DNA from 2 places in the Streptomyces sp. NPDC091376 genome. Region 2 is predicted to be linked to the other one. Evidence: riboswitches for the same ligand, from Rfam matches in the RefSeq annotation. Region 2 holds a riboswitch; the other holds the start of a gene.
The links. A riboswitch is a leader RNA that binds a small molecule or an ion and turns the genes downstream of it on or off. The one in region 2 is predicted to bind glycine.

Region 1 (4,486 bases), on a different contig from region 2:
TGCAGAACGTCTTGTGCAGGTTGAGGTGCGAGACGTCGCCGCCGAACTTGCCCGGCTTGGCGAGCCCCACCAGCGCGTTGAGGTTGGCGCCGTCGACGTACACCTGGCCGCCGGCCTCGTGGACCTGGGCGCAGATGTCCGCGACGTGCTCCTCGAACACGCCGTGCGTGGACGGGTACGTGATCATGAGGACGGACAGCTCGTCACGGTACTGCTCGATCTTGGCGCGCAGGTCCGCGATGTCGATCTCGCCGTCGTCCGCGGTCTTCACGACGACGACCTTCATGCCGGCCATGACGGCGCTGGCGGCGTTGGTGCCGTGCGCGGAGGACGGGATGAGGCAGACGGTGCGCTGCTCGTCCCCGTTGGCGCGGTGGTAGGCGCGCACCGCGAGCAGACCCGCGAGCTCGCCCTGCGATCCGGCGTTCGGCTGGATGGACACCTTGTCGTAGCCGGTGACCTCGGCGAGACGCTCCTCCAGCTCACGGATCAGGGTCAGATAGCCCTGGGCCTGCCCGACGGGAGCGAAGGGGTGGATCTGGCCGAACTCGGGCCAGGTGACCGGCTCCATCTCGGTCGTCGCGTTCAGCTTCATGGTGCAGGAGCCGAGCGGGATCATGCCGCGGTCCAGCGCGTAGTCGCGGTCGGCGAGCTTGCGCAGGTAGCGGAGCATCGCGGTCTCGGAGCGGTGCGCGTGGAAGACCGGGTGGGTGAGGATGTCATCGTTGCGCAGCAGCGCGGCCGGGAGGGTGTCGGCGGCCGTGGCGTCGAGCGCCTCGATGTCGCCGTCGACGCCGAAGGCGGACCAGACGGCGGTCAGCTGGGCGCGCAGGGTGGTCTCGTCGCAGGAGATCGAGACATGGTCGGCGTCCACGAGATGCAGGTTGACACCGCTCTCACGGGCGGCCTCGACGATGCCGGCGGCCGTGCCGGGAACCCGGACGGTCAGCGTGTCGAAGTAGGCGCCGTGAACCGGCTCGACGCCCCCGGCGCGCAGACCTTCGGCGAGGATCGTGGCGTAGCGGTGGGTGCGGCGCGCGATCGCCTTCAGGCCCTCGGGACCGTGGTAGACCGCGTACATGCCGGCCATCACGGCGAGCAGCACCTGCGCGGTGCAGATGTTGCTGGTGGCCTTCTCGCGGCGGATGTGCTGCTCACGGGTCTGCAGGGCGAGACGGTAGGCCCGGTTGCCGTCGGCGTCGACGGAGACGCCGACGAGGCGGCCGGGGAGACTGCGGGCGTGCTTGTCCTGGACCGCCATGTAGCCGGCGTGCGGACCGCCGAAGCCCATGGGGACACCGAAGCGCTGCGTGGTGCCGACGGCGATGTCCGCACCGAGCGCGCCGGGCGAGGTGAGCAGCGTCAGCGCGAGCAGGTCGGCGGCGACGGTGACGATCGCGCCGAGCTCATGGGCCTGGTCGATGACCGGCTTGATGTCGCGCACGGCGCCGGAGGCACCCGGGTACTGGAGCAGCACGCCGAAGACGCCGCGTTCGGCGATCCCGGCGGGGATGCCGTCGCTGAGATCGGCGACGACGACCTCGACGCCGGTCGGCTCGGCGCGGGTCTCGATCACGGCGATGGTCTGCGGCAGGGCGTCGGCGTCGACCAGGAAGACGCCGTTCTTGACCTTGCCGACCCGGCGGGACAGGGACATGGCCTCGGCGGCCGCGGTGCCCTCGTCGAGCAGGGAGGCGCCGGAGGTGGGCAGCCCGGTCAGATCGGCGACCATCGTCTGGAAGTTGAGCAGGGCTTCGAGGCGGCCCTGGGAGATCTCCGGCTGGTACGGCGTGTACGCCGTGTACCAGGCGGGGTTCTCCATGACGTTCCGCAGGATGACCGGCGGCGTGAACGTGCCGTAGTAGCCGAGGCCGATCATCGGGGCGAGGACCTTGTTGCGGTCGGCGAGGATGCGCAGCTCGGCGAGGACCTCGGCCTCGGTGCGGGCCTCGGGGAGCCCCAGGGCCTCCGCGTTCTTGATCACGTCCGGTACGGCGGCGGCGGTCAGCTCGTCCAGCGAGCCGTAGCCGACCTGCGCGAGCATCTTCGCCTGGGCCTCGATGTCGGGCCCGATGTGGCGCTGCTCGAAGGGGGTGCCTCGCTCCAGCTGGGAGAGCGGAATGCGGTTGGCGGTCATTGCGGAGGCCTCCTGGTCGTTACGACCTTCGAGGGGCACCACGGCGCGGGTGCCCGGACGGCCTCCCCCTCTGTCATCTCAACCTGAGAGCTTCACCGGATCGCCCCGGGGGCGGTCCGGCTTTCACCGTCGGTGAGAGCGGATGCCGTCCGACGCCCGCCCTGCTTTCCAGAGTGACCTCGTCCGTGCGGTACAGGGGCCTGAGAGATTCCGGGGAGGATTTGCTCCTTCGGCGGCTCCGGCTTTCACCGGTGCGCTCTCCCGCACGGGGTCAGCAGCCGCTGCCAGCGTACCAGCGACGTCTCGTCCGGGACCGTCGAGTGGCCGACGCCCCAGATGTGCACTTTCGTAGTATTCAGTAATCCGTTGCGACCTGTTGGAGGGACCGTGCAGACCGAAATCGATCCGCGCAGCCTGATCGGCCGCAAGGCCTTCGACCGCAACGGCGCCAAGATCGGGACCGTGGACGAGGTGTATCTGGACGACGCGACGGGGGTTCCCGAGTGGGCTGCGGTACGCACCGGGCTGTTCAGCCGGGACGCGTTCGTTCCGCTGGAGCCCAGCGAGCTGGAGGGGGACGGCCTGCACATACCCTTCGAGCGCGCCCTGATCAAGGACGCACCCGACTTTGGTGTCGGCCGGCATCTCTCCCCCGATCAGGAACTGCAGCTGTACCACCACTACGGTCTGGACCTGCCCGCTCCGCCGGAGAAGCCGACCCCCCCTCCCTCGGCCTCCGACGACGCCGCCGGGAAGCCCGGCCCCGCCACGGGACCGGCGGGCGACCGCGACTTCGGCCGACTTGCCGGGCACGACGACTGATCCGGCGGCTGCCGCACCAGTGGCAGCGGTTCCGAGGGCTCCAGATCGGCGTCGTCCACGGCGAACGTCCGCACCCGCCCCGGCAGCACGGACCACGGCTCCTCGAAGCGGACGGTGACGCGTCCCAGCCCACTGCCCTGGACCCATCCCGCACCGTGCTCCGCGTGCCGCACGTCCTGGCCCGCGGACCAGCGACGTTCGGCCGGGGCCGGCGTCTCCTGGTGCTCCTGCGGTTCCTCGCCGGCCGGCTCCCGCACCGGACCTGTGTCCGCCTCGTCCTCCCGGCTCTCCCCCGCGGCGGCCTGAGCAAACAGATCCTCCTGCGTGTAGTCGGCGAGCCCGCTCACCCCCACGCCCAGCAGCCGGACTCCGCCCGTCGTGTCCACCGCCTCCAGCAGCCGGGCCGCGGCCTCCCGCACGACCGCGGGGTCGTCGGTGGGCCCGCGCAGCGTCTCCGACCGCGTCAGGGTCGAGAAGTCGAACCGCCGCACCTTCAGCACGATCGTCCGCCCTGAGTGACCGGACCCGCGCAACCGTCGCACACAGCGGTCCGCGAGACGCTCGACCTCCGTCCTGATCCGCACACGGTCGTGCAGATCAACGTCGAACGTGTCCTCGACCGACACCGATTTGGCGTCCCGCTCGGCGACCACGGGCCGGTCGTCGTATCCCATCGCCATCCGGTGGATCGCGGCCCCGTGCGCCTTCCCCAGGAGCCGTACCAGCTCGTCCTCGCCGGCCTCCGCCAGCTCGGCGACCGTGGTCATGCCCGCCCGCCGCAGATGCTCACCGGTCGCCGGGCCCACCCCGGGCAGGGTCCGGACCGGCATCGGGCCGAGCAGCTCCCGCTCGGTTCCCGGCTCTATCAGCACCAGCCCGTCGGGCTTGGCCTGCTCCGAGCCGATCTTCGCGAGCATCTTCGATCCGGCCAGGCCCACAGAACCGGTCAGCCGCGTGGCCTCGAGAATGTCCCTGCGCAGCCGCTCACCGGCCTCACGCGCCGAGTGCGCGTCATGGGCCGTGCCGCCCGCCTCCAGGTCCACGAAGGCCTCGTCCAGGCTCAGCGGCTCGACCAGGGGCGACAGCCGGCCCAGCAGCTCCATCACCTGGTCGCTGACCGACCTGTAGAGCGAGAACCGCGGCACCAGATACGCGGCGTTCGGACACAGACGCCGCGCCTGCGCCATGGGCATCGCGGAGTGCACACCGAACCGTCTCGCCTCGTACGACGCGGTGGCCACCACTCCGCGCACACCCAAGCCGCCGACGACGACCGGCTTCCCGCGCAGGCTGGGCTTCGCCGCCTGCTCCGCGGCGGCGAAGAACGCATCCATGTCCAGATGCAGGATGGTGGGCGCGGATCTCACAGCTCTGATGCTGCCCTACGGCACTGACATTCGGCCGCACGAGCGTGCGAGCCGGACCCGCGGCCGCTCTCCGGTGTCGGTACGCGGTCAGCCGGCCCGCTCACGGCGGCGCCGCGCGAGCTCATCGCCCGGATCGTGGCCGATCAGCGTCTCTCCGGTG
Region 2 (4,486 bases):
CTGTCGGGGCCGCCGCCGTTGGGCAGGGGCACCCAGACGGCGCTGCGGGCCAGCACCTCGACGAGGCGGCCACCGGCCGCGGGGTTGCCGACCGAGGCGGCGAGCACCTCTTCGAGCTCATTGGCGGGCCATGTCGTGTCCACTTGCGTTCCCTGCTTCCCCGTCCGGCCCCGTGGGGCCGTGATGTCCTGCGCAGCAGGGTAACGGGCACGGACGCGGCCCCGTCCCGGGCGCCCGCTTCCCGGACTGCGCCTCGGACCCCCGCGCGGCGAGCTCCCCCGTGTGCGGGGCCGCCGACTCCGGTCCGCGCCCCGCCGGCGGACGCGCCGGGGACGCCCGGCGACGGCGATCGCCGGGCAGGGTCCTCGGAGTCCGGAGCCCCCCGTGGACGGGCAGGCGCACGGCAGGGCCCGGGGAGCGCGCCCGCCGGGGTCGATCGTCGAGGCGCGGCCGCGGGCCTCGGGGAACCTGCGACGGGCTCCCGCGCGGAGCCCGCCCGCGCCGCGGCGCCGGACGGCTCCGGCGGAGTCCGCCCGGCGATCGAGGCCGGACGCCCGGGTCAGGGCGTGTCGGTGAAGGCGATGCGGGAGAGGGCCGAGGCGCCCTCGCGGTCCAGGAGGACCGCGGAGGCGCAGCCCGTGGGGAGGCGGCCGCGCTCCGCGTCGCGGATGAGGCGGCCCACCGCGCGCCGGTGGCGGGCGAAGGCGTAGCCGGAGACGCCCCGGCCGCGCTCCCGCTGGCCCGCGCGGGCGACGTCCGGGGTCACGTCCAGCAGGAGGAGGTGGAGGGCCCGGCCACGGCGGCGGGCCTCGCGGGCCAGCCAGCGCCGCACCCAGGACTGCGTCCCGCAGTCGTGGACGACCACGCTGGCTCCGGAGTGCAGTGCGCGCCACAGCCCGGCGTAGTGGGCCAGGCGGACGAGCGGGCGGTAGACGGCGTAGGGCAGCCGCCGGGGCATCCGGCGGGCCCAGCGGTCGCGGGCGTCCTGCGAGTCGATCCCGCCGCCCTCGGCCGTGCGCCGGATCAGTGTGGACTTCCCGCTTCCGGGCAGCCCGGAGATCACCACCACGTCCCCGCGGCGGAAGGCGAGCGCGCGCGGGCCGCGCCCGCCCCGTTCCCGCAGGTCACGCACGACCGGCGTGGCCGTGGCGACGACCAGGAGCTCGCGCCGGGGCGCACCCGGCCGAGCCGGAACTCGTGGCCGGGCGGGCACCCCGGCCGTCGCCGGATACGCACCGGTCCGATGCAACGTCATCACTCTCCCCCTGTCGGGTCTGACGAGACCCTGCCCAAGAAGCTTAAAGAAAAGGTAATGACCAACAAGTGATTTGCCGATCAGGGCGCCCGTGCAATGATGTCCGCGCAAACTGCATACCGGCCGCTTGAATCCGCGCGGGAGAGTCCTGGCCACTGTGTGGGCCGGGCGCCGAAGGAGCAAGTCCCTCCCTTGAATCTCTCAGGCCCCGTACCGCGCGCGATGAGGCAGATCTGAAAAGCGGGCCGCAGCTCCTGTGGCTCCACCCAAGGTGCAAGTCGCGATCACCCGCGCACGGGGTCGTGATGAACCTCTCAGGTTTCGATGACAGATGGGGAGGATCGTCCTCGCCAGTCATGCCCTGGGAGCCCCATCCATGAGCAACGCCCCCCGTCTCACCGCCCTCGATGCCGTGCATCGCTCGCTGGGCGCGACGATGACCGATTTCGCCGGCTGGGACATGCCGCTGCGATACGCGAGTGAGCGCGACGAGCACAACGCCGTACGCACCAAGGCCGGTCTGTTCGACCTCTCCCACATGGGTGAGATCACCGTCACCGGGCCGCAGGCCGCCGCTCTGCTGGACCACGCGCTGGTCGGGAACATCGGCGGCGTCGCCGTCGGCCGTGCCCGCTACACGATGATCTGCCGTGCGGACGGCGGCATCCTCGACGACCTGATCGTCTACCGCCTCGGTGAGACGGAGTACATGGTCGTCGCCAACGCCTCCAACGCGCAGATCGTCCTGGACGCCCTCACCGAGCGGGCCGGCGGCTTCGACGCCGCTGTACGCGACGACCGCGACGCATATGCGCTCATCGCCGTACAGGGCCCCGAGTCCCCTGGCATCCTCAAGTCGCTCACCGACGCCGACCTGGACGGACTGAAGTACTACGCGGGCCTCCCCGGCACCGTCGCCGGCGTCCCCGCCCTGATCGCCCGTACCGGCTACACCGGCGAGGACGGCTTCGAGCTGTTCGTCGAGCCGCAGCACGCGGAGAAGCTGTGGAAGGCGCTGACCGAGGCGGGAGAGCCGGTCGGTCTCGTCCCCTGCGGTCTGTCCTGCCGCGACACGCTGCGCCTGGAGGCGGGCATGCCGCTGTACGGCAATGAGCTGACCACCTCGCTCACCCCCTTCGACGCGGGTCTGGGGCGGGTCGTGAAGTTCGAGAAGGAGGCGGACTTCGTGGGGCGCGCGGCGCTCCAAGCCGCCGCCGAGCGTGCCGCTCAGAACCCGCCGCGCAAGCTCGTCGGCCTGATCGCCGAGGGCCGCCGCGTGCCGCGCTCGGGCATGTCCGTGGTCGCCGGCGGCGAGGTCGTCGGCGAGGTCACCTCCGGTGCCCCGTCCCCGACCCTGGGCAAGCCGATCGCCATCGCCTATGTGGACGCGGCACATGCCGAACCGGGCAGCGAAGGCGTGGGCGTCGACATCCGCGGTACCCATGAGCCGTACGAGGTCGTGGCGCTCCCCTTCTACAAGCGCCAGAAGTAGTCACTCCAGCAGCTTCAGCAGCCCCCATCAGCAGCACTCCCCCGCGTACAGGAGAATTCAGGTCATGAGCAACCCCCAGCAGCTGCGTTACAGCAAGGAGCACGAGTGGCTGTCGGCCGCCGAGGACGGCGTGTCGACGGTCGGCATCACGGAGCACGCGGCGAACGCGCTCGGCGATGTCGTGTACGTCCAGCTCCCGGAGGTCGGCGACACGGTGACCGCGGGCGAGACCTGCGGTGAGCTGGAGTCGACCAAGTCGGTCAGCGACCTGTACTCCCCGGTGACCGGCGAGGTCGTCGCGGCCAACCAGGACGTCGTGGACGACCCGTCGCTGGTGAACTCCGCCCCGTTCGAGGGTGGCTGGCTGTTCAAGGTGCGGATGGCGGAGGAGCCGAAGGACCTGCTCTCCGCCGCCGAGTACACCGATTTCGCCAGCTGACCAGACCTGACCGTAGGGATCGCGTGATGTCGCTTCTCAACACCTCTCTCCACGAGCTCGACCCGGATGTCGCCGCCGCCGTCGACGCCGAGCTCCACCGTCAGCAGTCCACCCTGGAAATGATCGCCTCGGAGAACTTCGCCCCGGTCGCGGTCATGGAGGCACAGGGCTCCGTCCTCACCAACAAGTACGCCGAGGGCTACCCGGGCCGCCGCTACTACGGCGGCTGTGAGCACGTCGACGTGGTCGAGCAGATCGCCATCGACCGCATCAAGGAGCTGTTCGGCGCCGAGCACGCCAACGTCCAGCCGCACTCGGGCGCCCAGGCCAACGCGGCGGCGATGTTCGCGCTGCTCAAGCCGGGCGACACGATCATGGGTCTGAACCTCGCCCACGGCGGGCACCTGACCCACGGCATGAAGATCAACTTCTCCGGCAAGCTCTACAACGTGGTCGCGTACCACGTCGACGACGCCACCGGCCAGGTCGACATGGCCGAGGTCGAGCGGCTCGCCAAGGAGTCCAAGCCGAAGCTGATCGTGGCCGGCTGGTCCGCGTACCCGCGCCAGCTGGACTTCGCCGCGTTCCGCCGGATCGCGGACGAGGTCGGCGCGTACCTGATGGTCGACATGGCCCACTTCGCGGGTCTGGTCGCGGCCGGGCTGCACCCGAACCCGGTGCCGCACGCCCATGTCGTGACCACGACCACCCACAAGACGCTGGGCGGCCCGCGCGGTGGCGTGATCCTCTGCACCTCCGAGCTGGCCAAGAAGATCAACTCCGCGGTCTTCCCCGGCCAGCAGGGCGGTCCGCTGGAGCACGTCATCGCGGCGAAGGCGGTCTCCTTCAAGGTCGCGGCCTCCGAGGAGTTCAAGGAGCGCCAGCAGCGCACCCTGGACGGCTCGAAGATCATCGCCGAGCGTCTGGTCCAGGACGACGTCAAGCAGGCGGGTGTCTCGGTCCTGTCCGGCGGCACGGACGTCCACCTCGTCCTGGTGGACCTGCGACACTCGGAGCTGGACGGCCAGCAGGCCGAGGACCGGCTCCACGAGGTCGGTATCACGGTCAACCGCAACGCGGTCCCGAACGACCCCCGTCCGCCGATGGTCACCTCGGGCCTGCGTATCGGTACGCCGGCGCTCGCCACCCGCGGTTTCCAGGCCGAGGACTTCCGTGAGGTCGCCGACGTCATCGCCGAGGTGCTCAAGCCGTCGTACGACGCCGAGGCCCTGAAGGCACGCGTCTCGGCGCTGGCCGCGAAGCACCCGCTTTACCCTGGTCTGTAAGCGAAGCCCGCAAG

Region 1: it holds a riboswitch for glycine, as region 2 does, so the genes downstream of both, gcvP (aminomethyl-transferring glycine dehydrogenase) here and gcvT (glycine cleavage system aminomethyltransferase GcvT) in region 2, are expected to answer to the same signal.

Annotation. Positions count from the first base shown of each region.
Region 1 is NZ_JBIVUF010000021.1:8,743-13,228, reverse strand. Features, by position in the region: gene gcvP (aminomethyl-transferring glycine dehydrogenase) at 1-2,137, opposite strand, end outside; glycine riboswitch at 2,316-2,411, opposite strand; partial or broken gene ACIQMR_RS32375 (PRC-barrel domain-containing protein) at 2,474-2,671, shown strand; gene ACIQMR_RS32370 (DNA polymerase IV) at 2,818-4,326, opposite strand; gene ACIQMR_RS32365 (MerR family transcriptional regulator) at 4,414-4,486, opposite strand, start outside.
Region 2 is NZ_JBIVUF010000007.1:282,829-287,314, forward strand. Features, by position in the region: gene ACIQMR_RS17695 (enhanced serine sensitivity protein SseB) at 1-143, opposite strand, end outside; gene ACIQMR_RS17700 (AAA family ATPase) at 560-1,255, opposite strand; glycine riboswitch at 1,384-1,481, shown strand; gene gcvT (glycine cleavage system aminomethyltransferase GcvT) at 1,632-2,747, shown strand; gene gcvH (glycine cleavage system protein GcvH) at 2,812-3,186, shown strand; gene glyA (serine hydroxymethyltransferase) at 3,213-4,472, shown strand.